4 regions of the Duganella sp. Root198D2 genome follow, and region 3 is predicted to be linked to each of the others. Evidence: predicted binding sites of a transcription regulator. Region 3 holds the regulator's gene; each other region holds the start of a gene.
The links. Region 3 encodes sigma-54, which starts transcription at its own class of promoters, with help from an activator protein. Its sites were predicted from a motif close to TGGCANGNAANCTGCTTT; they were not measured.

Region 1 (7,450 bases), on a different contig from region 3:
GACATAGAAGCGGTTCGGCGCCGCCGTTCCCGGCTTCGCTTTCACATCCGGCACGGCATGCTGCTGCGCGAACGCCAGCGGCACGAATTGCGAGCCCGGCGCGTTCAGGTTCTGGTCCGGCCCCTTCTCGCCATGCACGCGGTAGAAGCCACCCACCACATACCGGTCAATCATATACACAACCGGCTCGGCAAACGCCTCCTTGATGCTCTCAAAGGTCGGCACCCCCTCCTGGATATTCAGGTCGGTCACCGCCTTGCCATCCTTGATCACGGTCATGCGCTTGCGCTGCTCTTCCGACAACTCTTTCAGCTCGGCCGCATCGCGGATCGTGATGACGCCCTTGCCGTAAGTACCGGCATCCGGCTTGATGATGACGAACGGCTTCTCCTTGATGCCGTATTCCTTGTATTTCTTGCGGATTTTGGCCAGCACCGCATCGACCGAGGCCGCCAGGCTTTCCTGTCCCTCGCCGGTGGTCAGGTCCACCGCGCCGCATTTGGCGTGGAAAGGATTGACCATCCAGGGATCTACGCCGATCAGCTTGCCGAACTTCTTGGCCACTTCGTCATAGGCATTGAAGTGGTTGGATTTGCGGCGGATTGCCCATCCGGCATGCAATGGCGGCAACAGGCTTTGCTCGTGCAGGTTGGTCAGGATGTCTGGAATGCCGGCCGACAGGTCGTTATTCAGCAAAATGGTGCACGGATCGAAATCCTTGAGACCCAGGCGGCGGCCATTCGGCGAACGCACCAGCGGTTCTACCACCAGCATATTGCCGTCAGGCAGCGCCAGCGGCGTCGGCTGGGTCACCGATGGATCCAGCGAGCCGAAACGGACATTCAGGCCGGTCTGGCGGAAAATCTGCATCAGGCGCGCGACGCCCTGGAAGTAAGTCGGATGACGCGGCTTGATTTCCGGGATCAGCAACAGGTTGCGCGCATCCGGACAGTATTTATCGATCGCCGCCATCGCCGCCTGTACCGACAGCGGCAGCATTTCGTTGGCCAGGTAATGGAAGCCGCCAGGGAACAGGTTGGCATCCACCGGGGCCAGCTTATAGCCGGCATTGCGCAAGTCCACCGAAGCGTAGAACGGCGGCGTATGTTCCTGCCACTCGAGGCGGAACCACCGTTCAATAGCTGGGGTCGCGGCAATGATCTTTTCTTCAAGATCCAGTAACGGCCCGGTCAGGGCCGTGACGAGATGGGGAACCATGTGACTTCCTTGCGGGTTGGTATTTGCAGACTCTCCATTTTGGGGCAAAACCGCCAATTAAAAGATAGTTTGGAACAAAAAAAAGCCCCCGAAGGGGGCGTGCGCGGGGGCGTCAGGGGTCTGGCGCCGACAGAGACATGGCGCAGCTGCTTCTGTCGGTGCCCGGCCCCACGGTTCCAAGCTACTACGTTAAGCGTGGTAAGCCGATTCGCCGTGGCTGGTGATGTCCAGGCCTTCGCGTTCTTCTTCTTCCGGCACGCGCAGGCCAATCACGATGTCGACCAGCTTGTAAGCCACGAAGGCAACAACAGCCGACCACACGATGGTGACGCCGACAGCAGTCGCCTGGGTAAGCACCTGGCCGCTGATCGAGTACTCAGCGCTTGCCTTGTTGGCAACGTAGTCAAATACACCCTGGCCGCCCAAAGATGGTGCAGCGAACACACCAGTCAGGATCGCGCCCAGGATACCGCCCACGCCATGCACGCCGAACACGTCCAGCGAGTCGTCCGCGCCGATCAGGCGCTTCAGGCCATTCACGCCCCACAGGCAGATGATGCCCGCCAGCAGGCCGATCGCCAGTGCACCCATCGGGCCGACAAAACCGCAAGCCGGGGTGATCGCCACCAGGCCCGCCACCGCGCCGGACGCGCCGCCCAGCATGGAAGGCTTGCCCTTGAAGATCCACTCACCGAATACCCACGACACGGTGGCGCAGGCAGTTGCCAGCAAGGTATTGACGAAGGCCAATGCAGCGATGTCGCCAGCTTCCAGCGCCGAACCGGCGTTGAAGCCGAACCAGCCCACCCACAGCAGCGATGCGCCGATCATGGTCATGGTCAGCGAGTGCGGAGCCATGGAGTCGCGGCCGTAGCCAACGCGCTTGCCGATCATGATAGCGCCCACCAGGCCGGCAACAGCGGCATTGATGTGCACCACGGTACCGCCGGCGAAGTCCAACGCGCCCTTCTGGAAGATCCATCCTGCCTTGGCGGTTTCGCTTGCCAGGGTCTCGGCATTGGTGATCACGTCAGGGCCGGTCCAGAACCAGACCATGTGGGCGATCGGCAGGTAGCTGAAGGTAAACCACAGCACCATGAAGGCCAGCACGGCGGAGAAACGCACGCGTTCTGCAAACGCACCGACGATCAGGCCGCAGGTAATGGCTGCAAAAGTGCCCTGAAAGGCAACGTAAATGAACTCAGGGATCACTACGCCCTTGCTGAAAGTCGCAGCCACCGAGAAGCCCTTGGCCGGATCGTAAATGCCGGACAGCAGCGAACGGCTGAAGCCACCGAAGAAGGCATTGCCCTCGGTGAAGGCAATCGAATAGCCGTACAGGCACCACAGCACGATGATCAGCGCGAACACGAAGAACACCTGCAGCAGCACGGACAGCATGTTCTTGGAGCGTACCAGGCCGCCGTAGAACAGGGCCAGGCCGGGAATGGTCATCATGATCACCAGCAGGGTGGCCACGAACATCCAGGCGGTGTCGCCCTTCTGCGCAACCGGGGCCGGCGCGGCGGCCGGAGCCGCGGCAGCGGCAGCAGGAGCGGCGGCATCAGCCGGCGCAACAGCAGGAGCAGCCGCGGAGGCGGCAGCGGTAGCAGCGGCAGCCGGCGCTTCGGCCGGCTTGGCATCTTGAGCCAGCACAGGCAATGCTGCGCTGAACGCCAACAGGACAGTCACCCCCGCCAGCCATTTCTTAATGGTCTTTTGCATCACGGTTCCCCTTACAGTGCTTCGTTGCCGGTTTCGCCGGTACGGATACGGATTACTTGTTCCAGCGACGAGACGAAAATCTTGCCGTCGCCAATCTTGCCGGTGCGCGCGGCATTCTCGATCGCCTCGATAGCCTGGTCGACGATGGCATCGTCGACCGCCGCCTCGATCTTGGTCTTTGGCAGGAAGTCGACCACATATTCCGCGCCGCGATACAGCTCGGTGTGACCTTTCTGGCGGCCGAAGCCTTTGACTTCGGTCACCGTAATACCTTGCACGTTAATCGCCGACAGGGCTTCACGCACCTCGTCGAGCTTGAACGGCTTGATAATGGCGGTAATCATTTTCATACTGGTGCCTCTTCAGAAGGTTTTGGACAAGGTCAGCACTGCGCCAGCCTTACCTAGTTTCTTGCCATTTGGTCCGAGATAATTTTCGGTATTGGTATCGATGTAGGCCAGCGCCAGCGAGGCAAAGCCCAGGTCCTTGGTCACGCCAACCTTCCAGTCGGTGTAGCTGTAGAAGCTGGAGTTCTCCACCTTCTGGCGCCCCACGTGCAGGTTCAGCACATAGCCATCACCCAGGTCCTGGTTGACTGAGGCATCGATATAAGTACTGTGCTTGCTGTCGGCAAAGCCGAACAGGTTGCTCAGCGAATGCGAGTACTTGAGGGTAGCCGGGCCATAGCCAACCTGGCCATACAGTTCGCGGGTATTGGCGCTTGGATGCAGTTCATTGGATGGATAGACATAGGCCAGGAAACCAACGTCATAGCTGACGCCAGGCGCGATTTCACCGCGCTTGCCGCCATACAGGTCCAGTTCAACGGAAGCATCACCGCCGCCATCCTTGATCCACTTGATGGTGGAGGCCCAGGCACCTGCATAGAAACCGGTCGGATTGTTGACCCAGTCGGCGCCGCCTTGCAGCGCCGGTTTCAGGCGGGTTTGCGAGATACCACGGTAGCGGTAGTCGCTGGTCAGGGCCGCGTTATAGCTGAACTCATTATCAGGCTTCGCCTCCGGTGCGGCATCGGCCGCTTGGGCCAGGCCGGTTCCCATCGTTGCCATTGCCAGCGCGACTGCAACGGTGAGGCCCAGCTTCTTGCTCTTATGAATCATGGCGATTTCCTTTTGAGTGAACTTTTATTGCGGTTTAAAATTCAGTCTGAAACGACAGCTTTCTTGCTTAGTAGCAGATTGCGTGCCAGCCAAAATTCGTGCGCGAATTGATATAAGGACAGCTTTCCGCACCATTTAAAGCCAAAGCCGCACCGTCGTGGTGCATAAACTCACACATCGGAAAGAAAAACATGGACATGAACGCCTTCTTCAACGACTTGCAACAGAAGGTCAACCAGGTCATCGAAAACTCGCCAGCCAAAGACATTGAAAAGAACGTCAAGGCGATGATGACCCAGGGCTTTGCCAAGCTGGACCTGGTGACCCGCGAGGAATTCGACATCCAGGCCCAGATGCTGGCCAAGGCCCGCGCCAAGCTGGAACTGCTGGAATCGCGCCTGGCTGAGCTGGAAGCCAAGCTGGCCGACAAGTAAGCCCCTTGCGCTAGCGCAAACGAGCGGTGGCGCCCCGGGCCTACGATGTGCTGTCGTAGACCGGGAGGCCACCATGAGCATCGCAGTCATTAAAAGCCGCGCGCTGGCCGGCATGCAGGCTCCGGAAGTCAGTGTCGAAGTCCACCTCGCCAACGGCTTGCCCGCGTTCGCCATCGTCGGCCTGGCCGACACCGAAGTGAAGGAATCGCGCGACCGGGTCCGCGCCGCCATCACCAATGCCGGGTTCGAACTGCCGCAGCACCGCATCACTGTCAACCTGGCCCCGGCCGACCTGCCCAAGGAATCCGGCCGTTTCGACCTGCCGATCGCCATCGGCATCCTGGCCGCGTCCGGCCAGATTCCTTCGTCCACCCTGGAACAATTCGAGTTCGCCGGCGAGCTGTCGCTGACTGGGGAGCTGCGTCCGATCCGCGGCGCGCTAGCGATGACTTACGCCATGCAGCGCTCCGCCGGCGGCGCCGGCCGCGGCTTCATTCTCCCCAGCGCCAATGCCGACGAAGCCGCGCTGGTCACAGGTGCCCGCATCTACCCCGCCGCCACGCTGCTGCAGGTATGCGCCCATTTCGGCCTGGATCCCGACGGCAGCTTCGCCCTTCCGCGCCATGTGGCCCAGCCCCTGCCCCTGCCGCCGTCGATTCCCGACTTCGCCGACGTCAAAGGCCAGATCTTCGCCAAGCGTGCGATGGAGGTTGCAGCCGCAGGACGCCATTCGGTCCTGCTGGTCGGCCCGCCCGGCGCCGGCAAGACCATGCTGGCCACCCGCTTCGCCGGCCTGCTGCCGTTGATGACGGACGATGAGGCGCTGGAAGCCGCCGCCGTACAATCTTTGATCAGCGGCTTCACCGTCGAAGGCTGGAAGGTGCGCCCCTTCCGCTCCCCGCACCACACCTCGTCCGGCGCGGCGCTGGTCGGTGGCGGCAGCGTGCCGCGCCCCGGCGAGATTTCGCTGGCCCATTGCGGCGTGCTTTTCCTCGACGAGTTGCCGGAGTTTGATCGCCGCGTGCTGGAAGTGCTGCGCGAGCCGCTCGAATCCGGCCGCGTCACTATCGCCCGCGCCACCCGGCACGCCGACTTCCCTGCCCGCTTCCAGCTGATTGCAGCCATGAACCCGTGCCCATGCGGATACCTTGGCCATCCTGCAGGCCTTTGCCAATGCACGCCCGACCAGATCCTGCGCTACCAGAACCGCGTTTCGGGCCCCTTGCTTGACCGCATCGACATGCAAATCGAAGTTGGCCCCGTTCCGCCCGACATCCTGCAAGCGGACGCAGTGGGTGAGCTGTCCGAAACAATTGCCGCGCGCGTGCACGCTGCCTTCGAGCGCCAGATCGCCCGCCAGGGGAAAACCAACCAACAGCTGACGCCGCGCGAAATCGACCGATTCTGCAAGCCGGATGCCAGCGGCCAAGCCGTCTTGCGCGCAGCCATGCACAAGCTGCATTGGTCGGCCCGCGCCTACCACCGCGTGCTCCGCGTGGCCCGCACTGTGGCCGACCTGGATGGCCAGAAGCAAATCGGCGGCAAGCACGTCTCTGAAGCGATCAACTTGCGCCGCGCCCTTCGGCAACTCTAAGTTTCAAATGTAATTCCGCGTAAATACGTGGTTTGGGTGGCGCGTTCTTCGCTAGAATTGCCGCCACCATGACCACCCAATACCGTTACTCGCGCTACTGCGCCGTACCTATCCTGATCCTCCTGTGCTGCGGCAGCGCCGCCGCCCAAACCCAGACCTCCCAGCCAGCCAAGGCCGCAGCCACGCCAGCAAGCGTAAAAAAAGATGTCCCGCCTGAGACTGGCAACATCACCAGCGTGACGGTGGCAGCGGAGCGCCCGACCAACCGTATCGACCGTCAGGTCTACGACGTGAAATCCGATACGTCCAGCAGCAACGGCTCCGCTGCCGACGCGCTGAACAACGTCCCTTCCGTGAACGTCGATCCGGACGGCTCGCTGACCCTGCGCGGCAGCAGCAATGTGCAGGTCTACGTCGACGGCAAGCCTTCGGCCATGCTGCAAGGCGATAACCGCGGCCCGGCGCTGCAGTCGATTCCCGCCGATGACCTCGAGTCGGTGGAGGTGATCAACAACCCCGGCGCGCAATTCGGCAACGAAGGCGGCGGCGGCCCGATCATCAACCTGGTCATGAAGCGCTCGCGCAAGCCGGGCGGCTTTGGCGTGGCCAATGCCAACTACGGTACGGCAGGCCGCTACAACAGCGCACTGTCCGGCACCTACAACGAAGGCTTGTGGGGCTTCCAGGGCGGCATCAACGTGCGCCATGACGGCCGCAACTCGGTCGGCGAAACGGTGCGCGAGCGCATCGATCCCCGTACCGGAGTCCTGTCGCACAGCGAGCAGCAATCGCAGTCGAACGGCCTGAATGACAATGCGGGCCTGAACGGCGGCGTCACCTACAACCTGGGCGCCAACGATACATTGGGCGCCCAGGTCGCCTACTCGCATCGCACCAACGATGCGCGCGCAAGCGACAACTACCTTTCGACCGACCCCGATGGCATCGTCACCGACAACTACCTGCGCAGCACCTTGCGCGAAGGCGAGAGCAAGAACTACTCGTGGAATGCGCGTTGGGACCACAAGGGCGACGCGCCGGGCGAATCCTTCAAGATGGACTTGCGCGTGTCGACCGCCACCAACGATTCCGACAGCAGCTACCGCAATAGCTATGTGGTGCGTCCGCCAATCGGCAGCCAGGCCGACAGCACGCAGAAGAACCGCAACAAGAACGAGATCATCGACTTCACCGGCGATTACGAAGCAAACCTGTTCGGCGGCGTGACCAAGCTTGGCTACAAGATCGTCCAGAACCGCAATGACTCGAGCATCGATTACGCCAACATCGACCCGATTACGCAGGAAGGCTCGCCCAACGCGTTGCGCAGCAACGCCTTCGACATGAAGGAAACCATC
Region 2 (7,450 bases), on a different contig from region 3:
ACCACATCGAGTTTGTGCGCCAGAAGCTACGTACAAACACGTAAAACAACTTGAAAGTGTTGTATCCGCGAGAACCTGAATTGACAGTTGCTCATAGTTACCTCAAATATAAGCCGGGGAGTGAAACTGGTTTAACTACAAGGGGTAGCTATGGCACCAAAAAAACAGGTTCTCGCAATCGCAGTTGCATCACTTTTCAGCAACGCCGCGTGGGCGCAGGAAGCGCCTGCCGGCGAAACCGCTACCGTGGTGGTGACCGGTACCCGGGTCTCCAACCGCACGGTACTCGACACCACCGCACCGGTGGACGTCATCAGCGCCGACAGCATCAAGAACGCCGGTGTTCCGGAAATCACGCAGGCGCTGTCCGTGGCGCTGCCTTCGCTGAATTTCCCGCGTCCTGGACTGGCCGACGGTACCGACACCATCCGCCCCGCCACGCTGCGCGGACTGGCGCCTGACCAGACCCTGGTCCTGGTCAACTCCAAGCGCCGCCATACTTCCTCGCTGGTCAACCTGAACGGCACCATCGGCCGCGGTTCGGCGGCGGTGGACATGAACTCCATCCCGGCCGGTATCGTCAAAACCATTGAAGTGCTGCGTGACGGCGCTTCCGCGCAATACGGTTCCGACGCAATTGCAGGCGTGATCAACGTACGCCTGCGTACCGACCGCACCGGTGGCGAGGCCAGTGTGAGCTATGGCCGCCGCGATACCGAATACAACTTCAATCCGGGCACGCCGCCAGCCGGCGCCACCTGGGGCGTGCAGGATTCGCGCAAGCGCAAGGACGGCAATACGCTGAACCTGAGCCTGTGGAAGGGCATGGAGCTGGGTGAAGACGGCTTCCTGGTGCTGGCACTGGAGCGCAAGCGCCAGGATCACACCGAGCGATCGGGCTGGGACGTGCGCCAGCAATATCCGCTGCTGAACGGCGCCTTCGACCCGCGCGAAGCGACGATCAATCGCTTCAACGCCTGGTACGGCGAGCCTGAGCTGACGCAGAACACCTTCTTCGCCAATGCCGGCTATAACCTGGCCGGCGGCGTCAAGCTGTATGGCTGGACCAGCTACCAGGACCGCGATGCGCGCTCGGGCGGCTTCTTCCGCCGTGCGATCCAGGACAACAATACGATCCAGATTTATCCGGATGGCTTCCTGCCGATCATCGCGCCGGCGGTGGAAGACTTCAGCGCGGCCTTCGGCGCGACCTGGAGCGCCGGCGCGTGGGAGATGGATACCTCCCTCACCTACGGCGAAAACCGGATGGACTTCACCATCGAGAACACGCTGAACCGTTCCCTTGGCCCGAGCTCCAAAACCGCCTTCGACGCGGGCGGCTTCAAGTACGACCAGCTCACCTTCAACCTGTCGGCCGTGCGCCAGTTCGAAGTGGGCCTGTCTTCGCCGCTCAACCTGGCAATTGGTGCGGAAGCGCGGCGTGAAGGCTACGCCCTGCATGCCGGCGAACCGGATTCCTGGCGCAATGGCGGCGTGCTGCTGCCGAACGGGCAGCCGACGGCGTCCGGCTCGCAGGTGTTCCCTGGCTTCCGTCCGAGCGACGAATCGGATGCCAACCGCAAAGCCTACTCGGTGTTTGCCGACGTGGAAGCGAACGTGACGGAGAACCTGCTGGCATCGGCCGCGGTGCGCGGTGAGCATTACTCCGACTTCGGCAACAACTGGTCGGGCAAGCTGGCGGCGCGCTACAACTTTTCGCCGTCGTTTGCCCTGCGCGGTTCGGCGCAGAACGGCTTCCGCGCGCCGTCGCCGCAACAGCAGTTCTTCACCTCCACGGCGACCAACTTCGTCGGCGGGGTACCGTTCGATATCACCACCTTCAAGCCGAGCGATCCGGCTGCGATCGCGTTGGGCGCCAAACCGCTCGATGCAGAGAAGTCGACCAACTTCTCGCTTGGCGCCGTCGGCAAGATGGGCAAGGCCAGCCTGACGGTGGATGCGTTCCAGATCAAGATCCGCGACCGCATCGTGCTGTCGGAGAACCTGCTGCAGACCAATGTGCGCGACTACCTGGCCTCGCAAGGCTTTATCGGCGTTGGCGGCGGACGCTTCTTCATCAACGGCGTGAACACCACGACGCGTGGTGTGGACGTGGTGGCGAACTATCCATGGAACGCCGGTAACGTGGGCAAGTTTGACTTCACGCTGGCGGGCAACTACACCAAGACCGAAGTGACCAAGGTGCCGGTGACCGCGCAGTTGGCTGCGCTGAATCCTGCGCCGCCGCTGTTTGATCGCGTCAATGTGCTGACCTTCGAGCATGGCACGCCGCAGACCAAATTTACGGCCAGTGTGAACCATACGCTGGGCAACTGGAGCGGTACCTTCCGCGCCACGCGCTACGGCAAGGTGCTGCAGCCGGACGCCAACCCGGCACGCGATCACTGGATGACGCCGAAGACTTTGGTGGACGTCGAAGGTCGCTACAAGATCACGCAGCGCCTGACTGCCGCGGTGGGTGCCGAGAACCTGTTCGACCAATATCCGGACCCGTATCCGGCGCTGTTGAACGGCACCGGCAATGCACCGTATTCCAACTACTCGCCGTTCGGCCGCTCCGGCCGCTTTGTGTACGCCCGTTTGAACTACGCGCTTTAACCTGTCTTAACCCGGTTTTACAGTTGAGCAGATTTTTTACAAGAGCGTAATACTGCGATACAAAAAGCGGGGTTTTGGATAACCGGCTGTTACACCGGCCTGCGACGATGGGCATCGACGATATTGAACTATCCCGATGCCCATTTCATTTGTTCGCGGCGCGCTGTCGCTGGCCGCCATCTTCCTGTTTTGCCTGAGCTACTGGATCCACCGGTACTTCGGGCAGGTCGACATCCACCAGATCGCCTATCACCTGGACTTCGGCCTCGATCTTGCGAGGACTTCCGACCCGGTATTTGCCAAGCGATTCGTACGCTGGTGCGTGATCGCGCCACTGCTGTTCTTTGTGCTGCTGCGCTGGCTGCAGAGCCGCCTGGCACAGCGGCAGCAGCGCCTGCTGCCACCTTTGCTGCTTGCCGCCGCCATCGGTTTCTGGCTGTGGGACGTATCGGCCTTCAAGTATCTGGAAGCGAACTTCGGTGCCGACTACTTCGGTGCGAACTATGTGCCGCCAGCTTCGGTTGCCCTGCACGAGCAAAAGGCGAAAAACCTGGTGCTGATCTACGTCGAGAGCCTGGAGTCAGGCTATGCCGACCGCAACGCTTTCGGACGCGACTTGCTTGCGCCGCTGACCGCACTGCACGGCACCAGCTTTCCCGACTACGAGCAGGCGCCCGGCACCAGCTGGACCATCGCTGCGATGGTCGCCACCCAATGCGCAGTGCCGCTGGAACGGGTGTCGATTTTCGACGGCAATACGCAAGGACAGATGATGGAGTCCTTCCTCGGCAAGGCGGTGTGCCTGAGCGACCTGCTGGCCCAGCGCGGCTACCGCAACGTGTTCATGGGCGGCGCCGCATCGAGCTTTGCGGGCAAGGATAAATTCCTGCGCCAGCACCACTACCACGAGGTTTACGGCAAGGATGAATGGCTGCAGCGCGGCGCCGGCGAAAGCACGATGAATGGCTGGGGCTTGTACGATGCCGATTTGTTCCGCCAGGCGAAGGCAAGGCTGCGCGACCTGGCGGCCTCGAAACAGAAGTTCAACCTGTCGCTGCTGACGGTCGATACCCACGAGCCGGCCGGCATGCTGTCGGCACAGTGCGCGCAGCAGGGCTATGCGGATAAATTCGACGGCATCGTGTCCTGCACCGCGGCAGCGGTGGCGGACTTCGTGCGCTATGCGGAGCGCAGCGGCTACCTGGAGAACACCAATGTGGTGATTGTCGGCGACCACCTGTCGCGCAAGAATCCGCTATCGCCGCAGCTGGCGCAGATGCCGCGCCGGACCATCTTCAATACTTTCCTGGCCCACGAGGCAGCGGTGCCCAACCGTGCGCAGTTGCTGCATTTCGACCTGTTGCCATCCATCCTCGAATTCATCGGCTACCAGGTGCCGGGCGGCCGCCTGGGCCTGGGCTACAGCGGCTTCAACGCGCACCGTCCATTGCCGCCGCCCGAGCGGCTGGCGGCAATGGAGCGCGACCTGCTGAATCGATCGCGCGAATACCTGGCCCTGTGGGATGGGCGCAAGTGAATCAGGCGCCGGCCCAGGGCAGGCCGGCCTTGCACCAGCCGCCCACCGTCTTGCGATGGCCGTCGGCGTTCTTGTCGCCTTCAAAGCCTTCCAGGATATCGTAGCACTGGGTATAGCCGGCTTCGGTCGCCGCCTTGGCCGCGTGGCGCGAACGCACGCCCGAACGGCACAGGAAGACGAGCACCGTGTCCTTGCCCGGCACCGCCGCTGCCAGCTGTCCCAGGAAGTCCGGGTTCGGCGTACCGCCCGGATACACGTTCCACTGCGCCGCAAGGTGCTGCCCGGCCGGAATCGCCACCCGTCCCACCCAATCGCGCTCGGCATTGGTCCGCACATCGACCAGGCGCACATGCGGGTCGCATTTCAGCAGTTCGTATGCCTCATGCGGGGTCACTGCACCGGCGTAGGGCAGGGAAGTGTCGCGTTTGCGTGCACGGTCGAGGATTTCGGAATTGGAACTCATGGTTTTTCCTTTATGATGACTGCACCACAACGATGCATTTGCATTAATTGGTGCAATATTGCACCACCATGGTGCAATGATCGGCAAGCGCACCCGCCTGGTGCGTCTTTTCGCGTGCCGGTAGTAGGGAATTGGCTGGCATGATATCTGCTTAATGTACCACCAGCGTTCGCCGCACCCAAGAGGTCGCGGCAGTTTTTTCACTTAGGAGATATGTAATGGCACTGACCGCCGCAGATGTTCTGAAGATGGTACAAGAGCACGAAGTCAAGTTCGTGGACTTCCGTTTCGCCGATACCCGTGGCAAGGAACAGCACGTAACCGTGCCTGTGTCCCATTTCGACATCGACAAATTTGAATCGGGCCACGCTTTCGACGGTTCTTCCATCGCCGGCTGGAAAGGCATTGAAGCTTCGGACATGATCCTGCTGCCGGATCCATCGACCGCCAATATCGACCCATTCTTCGAAGAAACCACCCTCTTCATGCAGTGCGACGTGATTGAACCGTCGGACGGCAAGGGCTACGACCGCGACCCGCGCTCCATCGCCAAGCGCGCTGAAGCCTACCTGAAATCCTCCGGCCTGGGCGACACCGCCTACTTCGGCCCTGAGCCGGAATTCTTCATCTTCGACTCCGTGAAGTGGAAGATCGACATGTCCGGCGCCATGGTCAAGATCGACTCCGACGAAGCTTCCTGGTCGACCGACAAGGACATCGATGGCGGCAACTCCGGCCACCGTCCAACCGTCAAGGGCGGCTACTTCCCGGTGCCTCCGGTCGACTCCTTCCAGGACATGCGTTCCGAAATGTGCCTGATCCTGGAATCGATGGGCATTCCGGTTGAAGTGCACCACCACGAAGTGGCTGGCGCTGGCCAGAACGAAATCGGCACCAAGTTCTCGACCCTGGTCGAGCGCGCCGACTGGACCCAGAACCTGAAATACATCGTCTGGAACGTCGCTCACTCCTACGGCAAGACTGCGACCTTCATGCCTAAGCCTATCGTTGGCGACAACGGCTCCGGCATGCACGTGCACCAGTCGATCTGGAAAGACGGCAAGAACCTGTTCGCTGGCGACGGCTATGCCGGCCTGTCCGATTTCGCCCTGTACTACATCGGCGGCATCATCAAACACGCCAAGGCACTGAACGCGATCACCAACCCGGGCACCAACTCGTACAAGCGCCTGGTGCCAGGCTACGAAGCGCCAGTGAAACTGGCTTACTCGGCGCGTAACCGTTCGGCTTCGATCCGTATTCCACACGTGGCCAATCCAAAAGGCCGCCGTATCGAAACCCGCTTCCCGGACCCGCTGGCCAACCCATACCTGTGCTTCGCAGCACTGATGATGGCCGGCCTGGACGGCGTGCAGAACAAGATCCACCCAGGCGAAGCAGCGTCCAAAGACCTGTACCACCTGCCGCCGGAAGAAGATGCACTGATCCCAACCGTCTGCGCATCGCTGGAAGAAGCGCTGGATCACCTGAACAAAGACCGTGAGTTCCTGACCCGCGGCGGCGTGTTCACCGATTCGATGATCGATGCCTACATCGAACTGAAGATGACCGAAGTCACCCGCATGCGCATGACCACTCACCCGGTCGAGTTCGACATGTACTACTCCCTGTAACCAGGGCTCGACTGCCGGAATTGCCTGGCAGTCAACAAATACGCGAGGTCAGCCAGCTGCTTTCCTCGCGTTTTTTTTCGGATGTTGTATAGTCGGGGCATGAACACTCGCACTCTCGTATTACATGGGCTGGCGCTGCTGGCCGTGAGTGGCGCAGCGCAGGCGCAGCAAATTTTTCTCTGCGTGGATGCCGATGGCCGCAAGGAACTGACCGATAGCCGCAAGGGAAAGAACTGCAAGATGCTGGACCTGCCTGGCGCCGCGATACCCGCGCCTGCCGGAGCGCGCCGCGGCTCCACGCCGTCCGCACCTGCCGTAGCGCCAGCCAATTTCCCCCGCGTTGAAAGCTCGGAGCAGAAAGCCCGCGATGCCGACCGCCGCGCCATCCTGACCGATGAGCTCAACACCGAAAACCGTAAGCTGGCGGATTTGCGCAAGGAATTCAACAACGGCGAGCCCGAACGCCGGGCCGACGAGCGCAATGCGGCCAAGTACCAGGAGCGCGTCGCTGGCCTGAAGGACAGCATCGCGCGTGCGGAATCGAACGTGGAAGCGCTGAAGCGCGAGCTTTCCAATATCAAATGATCCCAGACAGCCCTGCCAGTATCCGGCCCGCTGAACTGGCAGGACTGGACCTGCTGGCATCGGCCGTTGTCATCGTCGATGGCGGCGGCCATATCCTGTACCTCAACGCCGCCGGCGAGAACCTGCTCGAATCGTCGCTGAAAGCATTGGCGCGGCAAGCGCTGGGCGGCCTGTTCGCGGCGCCGCTGGAACTGGAAAACATTATCGCGCAGGCGCGCGATCACAAGTTTTCCGATGTACGGCAAGAGCTGGTGCTGGAGCGCGCCGGGCGCGAAGCGCTGCATGTGCACATCATCGCCAGCGCGCTGGACGAGCCGGATGGCGCGGTAATGATCGAGCTGCGCGAAATCGTGCAGCAGATGAAGCAGGACCGCGAAGAGCGCCTGATGGACCAGAGCCAGGTCAACAAGGAGCTGATCCGCAACCTGGCGCACGAGATCAAGAACCCCCTGGGCGGCATCCGCGGCGCGGCGCAGCTGCTGGAAATGGAGCTGCCGCCGCTGCACCTGACGCAGCTGCGCGAATACACCCAGGTCATCATCAAGGAAGCGGACCGCCTGCAAACGCTGGTGGACCGCCTGCTGGCGCCGCACCGCCGGCCGCATATCGTGG
Region 3 (7,450 bases):
GGAGCCTCGCACTCGATTGTGTTTGCGCTGGCATTAGGATTGCTGGCGGCGCTTGCCGCGCCATGGCTGCAAGCGAAACGCTGGGTGACAATGGCATTCGTGTCGTTCGCCTGCGTCTCGCACCCCTTGCTCGATATGCTGACGACAGGCGGCCTTGGTGCCGCGATCTGGTGGCCATTCTCCGATCAGCGGCATTTCTTCCCGGTCCAGTTCATCCGCGTATCACCATTAACAATGGGGCGCTTCCTGGGCCCCGCCGGCTTAACAGTCATCAAATCTGAACTCCTTTGGGTTTGGCTACCTTGCCTTTCCTTGATCGTGGCCGCATTGGCCATGCGTAAAAGCGCCCACTCCAAATCAAATGCCAGCTGTATCGCTTGCGATTAACTGGCAGGAAGACCGATTCATGACACCGACTCGTGCGGCTTTTGATACGAACTACTAAAGGTAAAAGCCTTTAAGCTTGATCGATGTACGAAAAAACCCTCTCCCTCATCATCGAGCTTGAGGCTTTCCTGCTGGAGGGCCGCTTGAGCAGTTCCACCCTGCTACGACTTCTTCAACGGCTTCTCTGGCTACCATTGAAGTTCTTGAAGATGGGGGTGAAGGAAAAAACCAATGGAATATTTTTGTGGGCGTATATCGCCTTTGCAGCTGCCTTCATAGGGGTCGGACTAATCGAAAGCATCGGCCTCGCAAAGACGGAAGCCGCGAACATCATGAACCTGACACTGATGTTAGCCCCAGCACTGCTGGTCTTGTTTTCGCTGCCCAGCTTCTACGCGCATAGCGGTGTGACACCGGACGCCGTTAATTTCGTGGTCGATTTTCTCGGCAAGAATGGGTTCCAGTCCGAGAAAGAAGTCGAGCTCCTTAAAAAGTCAATCAAGCCTATTGAAGAACGCTCACGCAATCGCGTCACAGCACTTAAATGGATTGTTGGTCTCATTTGGGCAAGCTTCATTTATACGTTTTCAAAGGTCCTGGAACCCTCCCAGTCCACAATGGCGGGAATAGCGTCGAGCCTTTGGACCCTTGCAATAATGGCATTGACGCTGATCGCTGCCTATCTATTGGTCTGGGGATATGAAGCGGCGCTCGACAAGCTCTTTAAAGCCGTTGAATTTGGCTGCAATGATTTTTGTTATTCGCTTGAGGTAGCCAAACGCAATCCGGCCTAGCGTCAGAGCGGCAGGTTGGTCTCGAACTTCGCTAGCCAGTGCCACAAGCCAGTGCCAGGTCTGTCATTTGGACATCAGCACCGAATCTTTGACTAATCTCAATGCAAGAAATTGGCGAAATTCGTGTCTTGATATTTCTCAAGTGAGAGCGCTAGCTGTCCAAATGACAGACCTGGTACAGACTTTGATAAATAGCGAAGCCGCGACATTCTGCTCAGTACTTCATGCGGTGAATCCGGCCAAGTGCCAATCACAAGCTCTTCAACATTGATCATGCCGGAAATCGGCGTCAGGCTGCGATACCTGCAATGCCAAATCCGCGCAGTGCGAATTGCCGACATGTCCCCTACTGCTGGAAACGTGCTCGCCCTATCCCTCATTAACTCAAGATGGTTTCCCATTTGAACTTCCATGACTTAAGCCGGCCCTGCCCCAAAAATCAAAGCGTCAGCTTGGTCTCGAACTTCGAGCAGTTCATGGCGAACAGGCTCTTCACGTTGATGACATTGTGGTGGGAGGTGAAGACGCGGCGCGTGAAGGCGCTGTATTCCTCCATCGATTCCACCGTGACGATCAGGTGGAAGTCGAATTCGCCCGCCACCTCGTAGCAGGACATCACCTCGGGCTCGGAGCGCATGCGATGCTCGAACTGCTTGAGGATGTCGGTATTCTGCTTCTCCAGTTCGACCGACACGAACACCGTCAGCGGCCGCCCGGCCAATGCGCGGTCGACCAGCGCGACGGCCTTCACCAGCACGCCGTCGCTACGCAGCCTTTCGATGCGGCGCTGGCAGGTTGCGACCGATGAATGCACGCGCTCGGCGATCTCTCGCAGCGGCGTACTGGCATCCTCTTGCAGGATATTGAGGATGCTGCGGTCGATCCGGTCCAACTCCCTCATGCGAGATGCCGCAGGGGGTGCGCCCAGGCCGGCCAGCATGGCTCGAAGAAGCGCTCCACCATTGCGGGCGTAACTTCGGCCAGGGTCGCGGGATTCCACTTCGGCTGGTTGTCCTTGTCGATCACCAGCGCCCGCACGCCTTCGAAAATTTCGCCATGCTCGAAGTTGCGGCGCACCAGATTGCGTTCCATGCGCAAGCAGTCTGGCACCCCTAGCGCTGCACCGCGCTTCAGCAGTTCGTGGGTCACGCTCATCATCAGCGGCGAGCGCAGCTCCATTGCCTTCAGCGATTTCTGCGCGAATGGCGTACTGTCGCCGCGCAGCGATTGCATGATGGCCGGCACCGAGCCTGCCGAGAAATGCTTGTCGATCAAAGCGCGCTGCTCTTCCAGCTCGCTGTCGCCGGCGAAGGCGTTATGCGGGCCGGCATAAACGGCAATCGCGTCGCGCAGCGATTTGCCGGGCGTGGATTCGAGCAGCGCGGCCAGACCGGCCAGTTCCGTCTCCGGCACGAAGTAATCAGCCAGGTCGAGGTACAGCGCATCGGCAGCGCCGACCGTCAGGCCGGTGAGGCCCAGCCACATGCCAAGCTGCCCCGGCGCATGCGACAGGAAATGGCTGCCGCCTACATCCGGGAACAGGCCGATATTCACTTCCGGCATCGCCATCTTGGTGCGGCCGGTGACGATGCGCACGCCGCAGTCAGGCCCGCCCTGTGCGATGCCCATGCCGCCGCCCATCACCACACCGTCCATCAGCGCCACATATGGCTTGGGATAGAAATGGATTAAATGGTTTAGCGCATATTCTTCGGTGAAGAAGTCTTCCAGCAGTGCGCTGTCGCCTTGCGTGTTGGCGCGGCCGACGTCGTGGAAGAAGCGGATGTCGCCGCCCGCGCACAGCGCGCGCTCGCTGCTGCTGCGCAACACGACTGCCGCCACGGACGCATCGTCGCGCCACGCAAGCAGCGCCTGCGTCATCGCGCGCACCATGTCGAGGGAGAGTGAATTGAGGGCCTTCGGGCGGTCCAGCGTGATAAAGCCGGTACCGTTGGAGAGATGGGTGTGGACGTGTTCGCTCATGCAAATATTTTAACGCACACTGGCCGCAAAAAAGGGCGCCAATTGCGCCCTTTGGTGTGCTACACGGCCGCTCCTTTACACGGCGGTGGGTGGTGCTTCGTACGTATCCGGGAAATGCTTGATGGCCGCATGATTGTGGTTCTGCACGCGGTCTTTGTATTTCATGACCTGGCGATCCAGTTTATCAATCAGGGTGTCGATGGCGGCGTAGAGGTCTTGCGACAGGCTTTCGACGTACACGGTTTTGCCAGACATGCGCAGGTTGATTTCCGCTTTCTGGCGCTTCTCTTTCTCGGTGAGGTTATCTACAGTCAGGATGACAGCAATATCAATTACTTGATCGAAATGGCGCTTGACGCGTTCCAGCTTGTTCTGCACGTACTCGCGGATGGCTGGGGTCACTTCGACATGATGTCCACTGATGGTGAGATTCATACACACTCCTAAAGATGATGTCGCTCTCGAGTTCGTGCACGCCGAAACGCACAGAGGAACCCATGCACTGCACTACAAAGATTTGCGGAGGCTTACCGGAGGGATTTTCAACGCTTCTCGATATTTGGCAACAGTCCGTCGCGCAATCACCATGCCTTGTTCTCCCAGCATGTCCGCAATCTTACTGTCGGATAAAGGATTTTTCGGGTCTTCTGCTCCTGTCAATTGCACGATCAGTGCCCGTATCGCTGTCGAAGAAGCTTCACCCCCAGCTTCGGTCGCGACGTGGCTACCAAAGAAATATTTCAACTCAAACATGCCATGTGGGGTGAGCATATATTTTTGAGTTGTTACGCGAGAAATAGTGCTCTCGTGTAGTCCCAGTGTATCAGCAATTTCACGCAACACAAGGGGTCTCATGGCCACTGCGCCATGACTGAAAAAGTTCTTTTGTCTTTCTACTATCGCTTCCGCAACGCGCAGGATCGTGTCGAAACGCTGGCGCATATTCTTGATCAGCCACTTGGCTTCCTGCAGCTGGCCATTCATCTGCGATTCGCTCTTGCCTTGCTTGAGCAGGTTGGCGTACAGCGCGTTCACGCGCAGGCGCGGCACCACGTCGTTATTCAGTGTGACCAGCCAGCCGCTGCGGCCCTTCTTCACGATCACGTCCGGCACCACGTAGTCGGACTCGCCAGACGCGAATTCGGCACCCGGATGCGGGTTGCACTGGCGGATCACGCACTGTGCTTCACGCAAGTCTTCGTCGTCGCAGTCGAGGGCTTTCTTCAGCTTGGTGAACTCGCGCTGGGCGAACCAGGTCAGGTGCTTCTCGACGATGGTCAGCGCCATGCGGCGCGTCACCAGCGGCACGCCGGGCATGCGCTTGATCTGCAGCGCCAGGCATTCGGAGGCATTGCGTGCCGCGACGCCGGCGGGGTCGAAACTTTGCAGCAGCACCAGGCTGCAGCGCAGGTCGTCCAGCTCGATTTCCAGTTCGGGCGGCAGGCGCTCGTGGATTTCTTCCAGCGCTTCTTCCAGGTAGCCGTTGTCGTCCAGCGCGTCGATGATCAGTTCCATCAGCGCGCGGTCGCGCGGCTCCTGCACGGTGACGCGCATCTGCTCCAGCAGGTGTTCACGCAGGGTGCAGCCGGAAGCTTCCAGCTGCGGGCGGCTGTCTTCGTCGTCGGCGGATTTGCTGCCGGAGCTGGAGCTCCAGTCGCCGTCGTCGCTGCCGTTGCCGGCATTTTCGCTGTCGCCGCCTTCATAACCTTCGCCGTCGGCAGCGGCAGCCGGGGCGTCGCCGCCCTCGCCTTGCCCGCCTTCAGGGGCGGGCGCGGCGGGCGCTTCGGTGCCATTGCCGTTGCCCTGGCTGATGGCGCCATCGGCCAGCAGGCGTACCGAGTGGTCGAGCGGATCGTCGAGGCGCTCCAGCATGGGATTGTCGCCAAGCAGCTGTTCCAACTCCTGGTGCAGCTCCAGCGTGGACAGCTGCAGCAGGCGGATGGATTGTTGCAGCTGCGGCGTCAGCGCCAGGTGTTGCGAGGTTCGCAGTTGCAGTGTTTGTTTCATGGCCTCGCTTACATGCGGAAGTGTTCGCCGAGGTAGACACGGCGTACGGATTCGTTGGCAATGATGTCGTCCGGGCGGCCCGAAGCCAGCACGGCGCCTTGGTTGATGATGTAGGCGCGGTCGCAAATGCCGAGGGTCTCCCGCACATTATGGTCTGTGATCAGGACGCCGATATTGCGCTCCTTCAGGAAACGCACAATACGTTGGATTTCGATCACGGCGATCGGGTCGACGCCGGCAAACGGCTCGTCCAGCAGCACGAAGCGCGGGTTGGTCGCCAGGGCGCGGGCAATTTCCACGCGGCGGCGCTCGCCACCGGACAGGGACAAGGCCGGGTTTTCGCGCAGCTTCTCGATCTGCAAGTCAGCCAGCAGCGCTTCCAGGCGCTGGTTGATCTCGGCCTTGGGCAGCGGCTTGCCGTCGACCTTCTGGATTTCCAGTACGGCACGGATATTTTCCTCCACCGTCATCTTGCGGAAAACCGAAGCTTCCTGCGGCAGGTAGGACAGGCCCAGCGTGGCGCGTTTGTGGATCGGCAGGCTCGATACGTCGGTGCCGCCGATATCGATGGTGCCGGCATCGGAGGCCACCAGGCCCACGATCATGTAGAACGACGTGGTCTTGCCGGCGCCATTAGGGCCGAGCAGCCCCACCACTTCGCCGCAATCGACTTGCAGCGAAACGTCGTGCACCACCTGGCGCTTGCCATAGGTTTTCTGGAGGCCGCGCACGACCAGCGTGCTGGCGCAGGTATTTGCTTGCATGCTTACTTCTTCTCCGCTGGCGGGGTGGTTGGCTGAGCCGCTGGCGGCGTTGCCGGCGGTTCGGTGCGGGTCGGCTGGATCACCATGGTGCCGCGGCCGCCGCCCGGCTTGCTCTCGCCGCTCGCGGTATTGCGCACGCTGAAGAACTCCTTGCGGCTGTCGTAGGAGATGAACTCGCCCTGCACTTCATCGTTCTGCTTGCCGCCTTCCAGGCGGCGGATGGTGGCCTTGTTGAACATCTTCACCAGCTCAACCTGTTCTTCGTATTCGATACGGTCGGCATCGCCTTCCACCCACTGGTCGCCGGCACCGTCGCGCTTCTGGCGGAAGGTGGCTTTCTTGCCGTCGCCGAACAGGGTCACCTGCTGGTAGCCTTCCGGCGTCTGCTTGACGTAGGCGCGCTCCGCCGTCATGGTCAGCGTGCCGCGCGTCAGCTTGACGCCGCCCAGCAGGATGGTGACCTGCTTGACGTCGTCGATATCCATCGAGCCATAGCTGATATTGGTCGGCTTGTAAGAGTCGGCTTTCTCGGCCAGCGCCGGAGCCGCGACTCCCAGCAGCAATGCTGCCGACAAGAGTAGTCGTTTCATAGTCATTCCTCAGTTATTGGTCTGCAGCCCTGGGGGGAAGCTGCAGCGTGCCATTGCCGGCCAGATGCATTTCGCGCGTCGCATTGTTGGCGCGCATGCTGTTGGCCGAGGCGGTGGTATTCCCCAGGCGCAGCTTCACCGGCTGGTCGGTTTCCATGCGGTCTTCGTCCGGGAAGATCACCAGCTTGTCCGATTCCAGGTGCAGCAGTTGCGCGTCCGGCGCGGCGGCGCGGTCGATGGTGACGTTGCCGTTCAGGGTGACGCGGCTGTTGGCGTCTTCCACGCGCGCCGTTTTTGCCACGATCTCCATTGGCGGCTTCCCGCCGGCCAGGCTGCGCACACGCGGGTTGTCGACCTCGGACGAATCGTCGATCGGGCGATGCGTCAGCTTGTCGCCGGCGATGATATAGCTCGGCTTGCCATCTTTCGACATGCGCACGAAAGAGAAGTTATGGATGATGTAGTCCGGCTCGTTCAAACGTTTATCGGCCTGCATCTGTTCGTCCGCACGGTTCAGCAACTCGAGCAGGTAGAAGCTGCCGAGCGCCGCCAGCAGCACGAAAATCATGCCGAGCGAAAGGCGGAAGCGGTGGGCGATCCTCTGGTTACGCATTGCCGGCTCCCTTACACCAGGAACTGCGCCATCACGCGGTCATAGCTGCCCGTTGCACGCAGCACGAATTCGCAGGCCTCGCGCACCGCGCCGCGGCCACCCGCAGCTTCAGTGATGTAGTGGGACCGCTGCTGCGCTTCCTGGCGGCCATTCGGCACGCTGACTGCGAAGCCTACGCGGCTCAACAGCGGCAAGTCGACCACGTCGTCGCCGATGAAGGCGACCTGTTCTTCGGCCAGGGCCAGTTCGGCCAACAGGGCCTTGAACGGTGTCAGTTTGTCGTGGCCGCCCTGGTGCACGTAATCGATGCCC
Region 4 (7,450 bases), on a different contig from region 3:
CATCCTGTTCGTCGGCGCCAAGATCGACGACGATCTGTACGATGAGCTGGAAGCGGCGCTGCTGATGTCCGATGCCGGCGTCGACGCCACCGAATACCTGCTCGATGCGCTGAAGCGCAAGGTCAAGGAAGACAAGCTGCTGGATGCCGCCCAGGTCAAGGAAGCGCTCAAGCAGCTGATGGTCGACCTGCTGCAGCCGCTGCAAAGGCCGTTCGAACTGGGCCGCCACCAGCCGCTGGTCATGATGATTTCCGGGGTCAACGGCGCCGGCAAAACCACCACCATCGGCAAGCTGGCCAAGCATATGCAGGCCCACGGCCAGTCGGTACTGCTGGCTGCCGGCGACACTTTCCGCGCCGCCGCCCGCGAACAGTTGATGGTGTGGGGCCAGCGCAACAACGTCACCGTGATTTCCCAGGAGTCGGGCGACCCGGCTGCCGTGTCTTTCGACGCGGTGCAGTCCGGCAAGGCGCGCGGCACCAATGTGGTGATGATCGATACCGCCGGCCGCCTGCCGACCCAGCTGCACCTGATGGAAGAGCTGAAAAAGGTCAAGCGCGTGATCGGCAAGGGCATGGAAGGCGCGCCGCACGAAACCCTGCTGGTGATCGACGGCAATACCGGCCAGAATGCCCTGGCCCAGGTGAAGGCTTTCGATGATGCCTTGCAACTGACCGGCCTGATCATCACCAAGCTCGACGGCACTGCGAAAGGCGGCATCCTGGCCGCCATCGCCCGCGTACGCCCGGTTCCGGTGTACTTCATCGGTATCGGCGAAAAGATTGAAGACCTGCAGCCGTTCAATGCGGCTGAATTTGTTGAAGCACTGCTCGCGTAACCGGCCTACATGATCGAATTCCAGCACGTCAGCAAGCAATACTCCCCCGACGGTGTCGCCCTGCGCGACATTTCCTTCACCATTGCCAAAGGCGAGCTGGTCTACCTTGCCGGCCCTTCCGGCGCCGGCAAGTCGACCCTGCTGAAGATGATCGCCGCCATGGAGCGGCCGACGTCGGGCAAAGTGCTGGTGAACGGCCAGGACATCGGCGCCCTGAAACGCGCCGGCATTCCCTTCCTGCGCCGCAACTTGGGCCTGATCTTCCAGGAACAGCGCCTGCTGAACGACCGCACGGTGCTGGCCAATGTGATGATGCCGCTGCTGGTGACCGGTTCGCCGCGTGCTGTCGCCGAGCAGCGCGCCCGCGCCGCCCTCGACAAGGTGGGCCTGCTGGACCGTGCCGACGGGCAGCCGCTGGCCCTGTCCGGCGGCGAACAGCAGCGCGTATCGATCGCCCGTGCCATCGTCAACCGGCCGCAAATCATCCTGGCCGACGAACCGACCGCCAACCTGGACCGCGCCAGTGCCAACCGGGTGATCGATGCGCTGCACGCCTTCCACTCGGTGGGCGTGACTTGCCTGATTTCCTCGCACGATGAACAGATTCTGGACGCCGCGGCGCGTGTGATCCATCTCGAACGCGGCGAACTGATGAAGGAAGCAGCATGAGCACCTGGCTGCGCCACCACCTGTTCGCCCTCGGCTCCGCCCTGGTGCATGTGCGCCGGGCGCCGGGCTCTTTCCTGTTCAATATCCTGGTGGTCGCCATTGCGCTGGCCCTGCCCTTCATGGGCGTGACCTTGCTCGACAATGTGCGGCCGCTGTCGGAGCAGATGGCGGTCGAGCCTGAGCTCAGCGTCTTCATCAAGGCCGAAACCCCGCGCGAGCAGGCCACCGGGCTGGCTTCCTCGCTGCGCAGCATCGCACCTTCGGCCAAGATCATTTTCACTTCGCGCGAAAAAGCGCTGGAGCAGCTGAATGCCAAGAGCGGCCTGTCCGACGTGGTTGCCACGCTGGGCGAGAATCCCCTGCCGGACAGCTATGTAGTCAAACTGAATGCCTTCCAGAACGCCGCGGAAGGCAGCCAGATCGACAGCATCGCCGACCAGATGCGCGCCCTGCCGGGCGTGGAATCGGTGCAGGTGGATTCGGCCTGGGTAAAGCGGCTGGCCGCCCTGCTGGGCATCCTGCGCCTGGCCCTGCTGCTGCTGGCCGCCACCCTGGCCACGGTAGTGGTGGCAGTGGTGTTCAACACCATCCGCCTGCAGGTGATGACCCAGCGTGAGGAAATCCTGGTCTCCAAACTGATCGGGGCCAGCGACAGCTTCATCCACCGCCCCTTCTATTACACCGGCGCCCTGCTCGGCCTGTGCGCCGGCGGCGTAGCCCTGGGCGGCGTGGCACTGGCCCTGCAGCCACTCAACCGCGCCATTGCAGATTTCGCAAGACTGTACGCCTCGGAATTCCAGCTGGTTCCGCTGGACCCGATGGGCACTGCCGGCCTGCTCGCCCTGTCCGCCGGGCTCGGCCTGGTCGGCGCCCTACTCTGCGTCCAGCGTCACCTGTCGCGTTTAAATTGAAAGTCGGGGTCAGCTCCGGCAATCGGACATTTTGCTACGCAAAATGTCCGATTGCCGGAGCTGACCAGCTGACCCCGACTTTCAAATTCTTCGTGCGTATCCGCACCGAGCCGCTCCGTTCCCCGCCTTATCCTGACTTTGATCCAGCGCAAGGAATCGCGCTCTGGCGATAGTGTTTTTGCTATCAGAGCCATAAAATCCCTGCGATTGGCACTCACCAGGGGAGAGTGCTAATATATGTTCAGAACGGCATGATAGAGGTTAAGAATCATTTAAGTTCTGTCGTGCATGCTGGTAACTCTGAAAAGCATTCCCTTCAAGCGAGGATAGATAAGATGACCGCAACAAACGCACTGGTACCTGCCGGCAGCAACGCGCTGACCCTTGGCTTCAGCGGGAGCCTGGGCAACTTGGACGCTTACATCTCGGCTGTCAATCGCCTGCCTATGCTGACCCACGAGGAAGAAGTGGCGCTCGGCAAGAGCCTGAAGGAAAAGAACGATATCAAGGCGGCGGAAACGCTGGTCACCTCCCACCTGCGCCTGGTGGTGTCGATCGCGCGCGGCTACCTGGGCTATGGCCTGCCACACGGCGACCTGATCCAGGAAGGCAATATCGGCCTGATGAAGGCGGTCAAGCGCTTCGACCCGGACCAGGGCGTGCGCCTGGTGTCTTACGCCATGCACTGGATCAAGGCTGAAATCCACGAATACATCCTGAAGAACTGGCGCCTGGTCAAAGTGGCCACCACCAAGGCCCAGCGCAAGCTGTTCTTCAACCTGCGCAGCCACAAGCAGGGCCTGGATGCCATGTCGCCGAAGCAGATCGACGAACTGGCCAAGGCGCTGGACGTGAAGCGCGAAGAAGTGATCGAGATGGAAACGCGCCTGAGCGGCCGCGACATCGCCCTGGAAGCCCCTTCCGACGACGAAGACGACAAGTTTTCGCCGATCGCCTACCTGTCCTCCGACAATATGGAGCCGACCAAGGTGCTGGAAGCGGAACAGGTGGTGCGCCTGCAGTCCGAGGGCCTGGAAACTGCCCTGTCCAAGCTCGATGCACGTTCGCGCCGTATCGTGGAAGCACGCTGGCTGGCCAACGACGATGGCTCGGGCGCCACGCTGCACACGCTGGCTGAAGAATTCGGCGTGTCGGCCGAACGCATCCGCCAGATCGAAGCGGCTGCCCTGAAAAAAATGAAAGGCTCGCTGGCCGCCTATATGTAAGCCAGGGCTGTCCTCGCCAAAAGCACCGATACCGCAAGGTTCGGTGCTTTTTTATTAACTGCGGAGTAAGCCTCTTAATGTCGGGAATTTTTACATTCCCTCATGCAACACCCGGTAAGTCCTTGAAATGACTGACTTTCAGTTTGTGGCATAACGATTGCTTAGTAACCCCTGAGCACACAAATCGAGGAGTCACCATGTTCACGAAACTGGCACTGGCTGCAATCTGCGCCCTGGCTGTTGGCTCCGCCGCCGCAGGCCCTACCAATAAACTAGGGCAAACCAGCGGTAACGCGTTGACTCTGACAGTTGGCAGCTCGATCGCCGCGGGGTGGAATCCCGACGGCGATTCAGTCTGGACTTTTGCCGACTGGATCCACGTCAAGGACCAGACCACGCTCTACGTCAAAGTAACGGCCGACACTACGTTCGACTTCAGCATCGCCCCGCCCAATGGCGGCTCGGTGCAGTCTTTCGACTTCGATTTCCTGCTCAACGATGTCTCGCAAGCGAAGACCAAGCCAAGCGGTTACGCAGCCTACTTCGATGACGTGACCTTGCTTGCCGGCCAGGTATATCGCTTCCGCCTGGATTCGCTGAACATCCACGATAACACCACCAATGTCGACTTCCTGGTCTTGGCCGGCAATTTCAATGCGCCAACCAATCCAACCGATCCGCTGCCAGACGATCCACCTGCTGACCCTGGCGACGACACGGTCCCTACAATCAGCGTCATTCCTGAACCAGTTTCCCTGGCACTGCTAGGCGTCGGGCTGATGGGCTTGGGGGTAGCCCGCCGTCGCCGCACAGAATAAGTTGTGAAAACCAACTATAAAAACTAGCGCCCCCTCGGGGCGCTTTTTTTGTCGGGAATATTTACACCCTTATTGTTGAGTGGACTCAACAGTGCAACGCGATCGTTTGCGATTTGCTAAGCTGTTCCCAGGCCAGAGGAGAACATCATGCAAGCTAGACTGATCTGTCTGGGCATGGCGGGCCTGGTCCTTGCCATTGCCACCGCCTGCGGCTCAACCCGCAGTACTGCTGAGGACGTAGCCAGCCGTCCCGCACCACGCACCAGCGCCAGCTACGTCCTGGCACAAGGGGAAATCGTCACGCTGGCCCCATCCGTGACGCTCAAACTCGAGCGCGTCAATGACAGCCGTTGTAAAAAGGGGGCAGTCTGCGTCTGGGCTGGCTATATCAGTTACAGCTTCGTGCTGGCTGATCAACAGGGCAGCACCAGCTTCGTGCTGGCCGAGGACATGCCAGGCGCCGGCAAAACGGTGACGCGCAATGGGCTGACCTTTACGCTGCTGGGGATGGAGCCGGCCGAAGCGCCTTCACTGAAGGCACCAGCGCCGGATTATCGGGTAAGCTTGCGGGTAACTATTTCCCAGCCAACATAGCTGCCCATGACGCCAAACGCCCTGCCCCGACGACTGACTTCCACCATCATCATTGCGCTGGCATTCGGCGTCCCGGCCTGGGCCAAGACCCCGGTTGCCAGCGGCACCGGCGGCGCCGTGGCGACCATCAGCGAACCGGCCTCGCAGGCCGCGCTGGCGATCCTGAACAAAGGCGGCAATGCGGTCGATGCGGCGGTGGCGGCAGCCGCCGCGCTGGGCGTGACCGATCCGTTCAGCTGCGGCATCGGCGGCGGCGGTTTCATGGTGATCTACCTGGCCAAGGAAAACCGCGTCATCACACTCGATCATCGCGAGGTGGCGCCGGCTTCCTTCCGCTCCAGCGCATTCGCGCCGGACGGCAAGGCGATGGATTTCGAGACCGCAGTCGCCAGCGGCATGGCGGTTGGCGTGCCGGGCACCGTGCGCGGCTGGCATGATGCCCTGGACCGCTATGGCACCATGTCGTTCAGGCAGGTGCTGGCGCCGGCCATCAAGGCGGCGCAGGATGGCTTCAAGGTGAACGACAACTTCGTCGCGCTGGTCAAAGAGAATGAGCAAAAGTTCGCGCTGTTCCCGGAGACCGCGGGGCGCTACATGCGGGACGGCAAGGCGCTGCCTGCCGGCACCTTGCTGCGCAATCCCGACCTGGCGAAGACTTACCGCCTGCTCTCCACCGGCGGCGTGAAAGCCTTCTATTCGGGCAAGCTGGCGCAGGCGATTGTCGACTCGGTCAACCGCCCGCCTGTCGCTGCGGGCGTTTCAGTCCGCGCGGGCCAGATGTCGCTGGCCGACCTGGCCAATTACGAAGCGCGCTGGCGGCAGCCGGTGCGCAGCACTTACCGCGGCTATGAACTGGTCGGCATGCCGTTGCCAAGCAGCGGCGGCGTGACGATTGCCGAAGCGCTCAATATCCTGGAAGGCTTCGACCTGAAATCCATGCCGCGCGAGAAGGCCGAGCACCTGTACCTGGAAGCGGCGCGGCTGGCCTTCGCCGACCGCAATGCCTACCTGGCGGATCCGGAATACGTCGACGCGCCGGTGGAGGGACTGCTCAGCAAGGACTACGCAGCGCGCCGCCGCGAACTGATCGATCCTACCCAGGCGCACTATTACGCGCAGCCCGGCGATCCTTACCTGTTCCAGCAAGACCCCAGCGTGCCACTGCGCCCCGCCGGCGCCGCCAAGGCCAGGCTGCTGTCGGAAAGCGCGCACACCACCCACCTGGCCGTATCGGACAAGGACGGCAATATCGTTGCCTACACCTTCACCATCGAGTCATGGGGCGGCAGCGGCATCACGGTGCCGGGCTACGGCTTCATCCTGAACAACGAGATGACGGACTTCGATTTCACCGGACCCCATCCGAACGTGCCGGAAGCGGGCAAACGGCCGCGCAGCAGCATGTCGCCGACTATCGCTTTCCGCAACGGCAAGCCGGCCTTCACCATCGGCAGCCCGGGCGGCTCCACCATCGTCACCACGGTGCTGCAGACCATCTTCAACCATATCGACCTGGGCATGGACATGCCGGCAGCGCTGGATGCACCGCGCATCTCGGAGCGCAATGGCCGGGCCACCTCCATCGAGCCGGGATTTGCCGGCAGCGCGCAAGCCCAAGCGCTGGAGCGTTTCGGCCAACGCTGGGACGCAGCGGCCGAGGAAATCGGCGCCGCCAATGCCATCGTCTTCCATCCCGATGGCAGCGTGACCGCGGTCAGCGAAGGCAGGCGCCATGGCACCGGCAGCGCGCTGGTGCAAAAGCGCGGGCACTGATCACCCGTGCCGTTCGCGGCTATCGGCCGGCGCCTCCGCGCGCTCGTTCAGGCCATAGTCGCGCACCACGCTGGCGATGCGCAGGCGGTAGTCCGCAAACAGCTTTTCGCGCCCGGCTTGCTGGGCGGCGCGGTGCGCTTCCACGCGGCGCCATTCCAGCACCGCGGCCTCGTCGCGGAAGAACGACAGCGACAGCATCTTTTCCGGGTTGGCCAGGCTCTGGAAGCGTTCGACGCTGATAAAACCATCGATCTGCTCCAGCGTTGGCTTCAGCCTGGCCGCGATATCCAGGTAGGCATCCTTGCGCCCTGCGGCGGGCGTCACTTCAAAAATCACTGCAATCATTGATGAAACTCCGGTATGCGCGCGTTGACCGATGCGCGGTAAGTCCAGCTTAGCTGCGGCAGCGGTTTGCTGCGCAGCGCTTCGATGCAGCCGGCAGCGATTTGCCGCGCCAGCTGTTGCCCAGGGCAGGCATGGCGGCCATGGCCAAAGCCGCGTTTCGCTTCGCCAAGCATGACCAGTATCGCCTGCCCCGCTGCGACTGTCGCGCCGCCGACAATGCAGCGCTCGGCGGCGAAACGGCGGGTGTTGATAATGGGCGGATCGGTTTCCATCACC

Region 1: ASE26_RS16150 (TorF family putative porin) is a predicted target of sigma-54. The motif match lies at 4,135-4,152, and genes of this name have one in related genera.
Region 2: glnA (type I glutamate--ammonia ligase) is a predicted target of sigma-54. The motif match lies at 4,756-4,773, and genes of this name have one in related genera.
Region 4: ASE26_RS31150 (PEP-CTERM sorting domain-containing protein) is a predicted target of sigma-54. The motif match lies at 3,791-3,808, and genes of this name have one in related genera.

Annotation. Positions count from the first base shown of each region.
Region 1 covers NZ_LMIC01000016.1:60,026-67,475, forward strand. The annotation lists gene gshA (glutamate--cysteine ligase) at 1-1,218, opposite strand, end outside; gene ASE26_RS16140 (ammonium transporter) at 1,408-2,943, opposite strand; gene ASE26_RS16145 (P-II family nitrogen regulator) at 2,955-3,293, opposite strand; gene ASE26_RS16150 (TorF family putative porin) at 3,306-4,064, opposite strand; gene ASE26_RS16155 (accessory factor UbiK family protein) at 4,256-4,498, shown strand; gene ASE26_RS16160 (YifB family Mg chelatase-like AAA ATPase) at 4,572-6,092, shown strand; gene ASE26_RS16165 (TonB-dependent receptor domain-containing protein) at 6,161-7,450, shown strand, end outside.
Region 2 covers NZ_LMIC01000002.1:270,260-277,709, reverse strand. The annotation lists gene ASE26_RS04030 (TAXI family TRAP transporter solute-binding subunit) at 1-44, shown strand, start outside; gene ASE26_RS04025 (TonB-dependent siderophore receptor) at 151-2,619, shown strand; gene ASE26_RS04020 (sulfatase-like hydrolase/transferase) at 2,756-4,156, shown strand; gene ASE26_RS04015 (rhodanese-like domain-containing protein) at 4,158-4,619, opposite strand; gene glnA (type I glutamate--ammonia ligase) at 4,838-6,253, shown strand; gene ASE26_RS04005 (DUF4124 domain-containing protein) at 6,353-6,838, shown strand; gene glnL (nitrogen regulation protein NR(II)) at 6,835-7,450, shown strand, end outside.
Region 3 covers NZ_LMIC01000049.1:91,528-98,977, reverse strand. The annotation lists gene ASE26_RS25915 (metal-dependent hydrolase) at 1-387, shown strand, start outside; gene ASE26_RS25910 (hypothetical protein) at 471-1,181, shown strand; gene ASE26_RS30970 (hypothetical protein) at 1,280-1,522, opposite strand; gene ASE26_RS25905 (Lrp/AsnC family transcriptional regulator) at 1,621-2,082, opposite strand; gene ASE26_RS25900 (enoyl-CoA hydratase/isomerase family protein) at 2,079-3,164, opposite strand; gene hpf (ribosome hibernation-promoting factor, HPF/YfiA family) at 3,240-3,599, opposite strand; gene ASE26_RS25890 (RNA polymerase factor sigma-54) at 3,672-5,171, opposite strand; gene lptB (LPS export ABC transporter ATP-binding protein) at 5,180-5,935, opposite strand; gene lptA (lipopolysaccharide transport periplasmic protein LptA) at 5,938-6,525, opposite strand; gene lptC (LPS export ABC transporter periplasmic protein LptC) at 6,539-7,138, opposite strand; gene ASE26_RS25870 (HAD family hydrolase) at 7,150-7,450, opposite strand, start outside.
Region 4 covers NZ_LMIC01000002.1:479,045-486,494, forward strand. The annotation lists gene ftsY (signal recognition particle-docking protein FtsY) at 1-838, shown strand, start outside; gene ASE26_RS04955 (cell division ATP-binding protein FtsE) at 848-1,507, shown strand; gene ftsX (permease-like cell division protein FtsX) at 1,504-2,418, shown strand; gene rpoH (RNA polymerase sigma factor RpoH) at 2,754-3,644, shown strand; gene ASE26_RS31150 (PEP-CTERM sorting domain-containing protein) at 3,842-4,462, shown strand; gene ASE26_RS04975 (hypothetical protein) at 4,610-5,056, shown strand; gene ggt (gamma-glutamyltransferase) at 5,063-6,829, shown strand; gene ASE26_RS04985 (antibiotic biosynthesis monooxygenase) at 6,830-7,174, opposite strand; gene ASE26_RS04990 (cytochrome P450) at 7,171-7,450, opposite strand, start outside.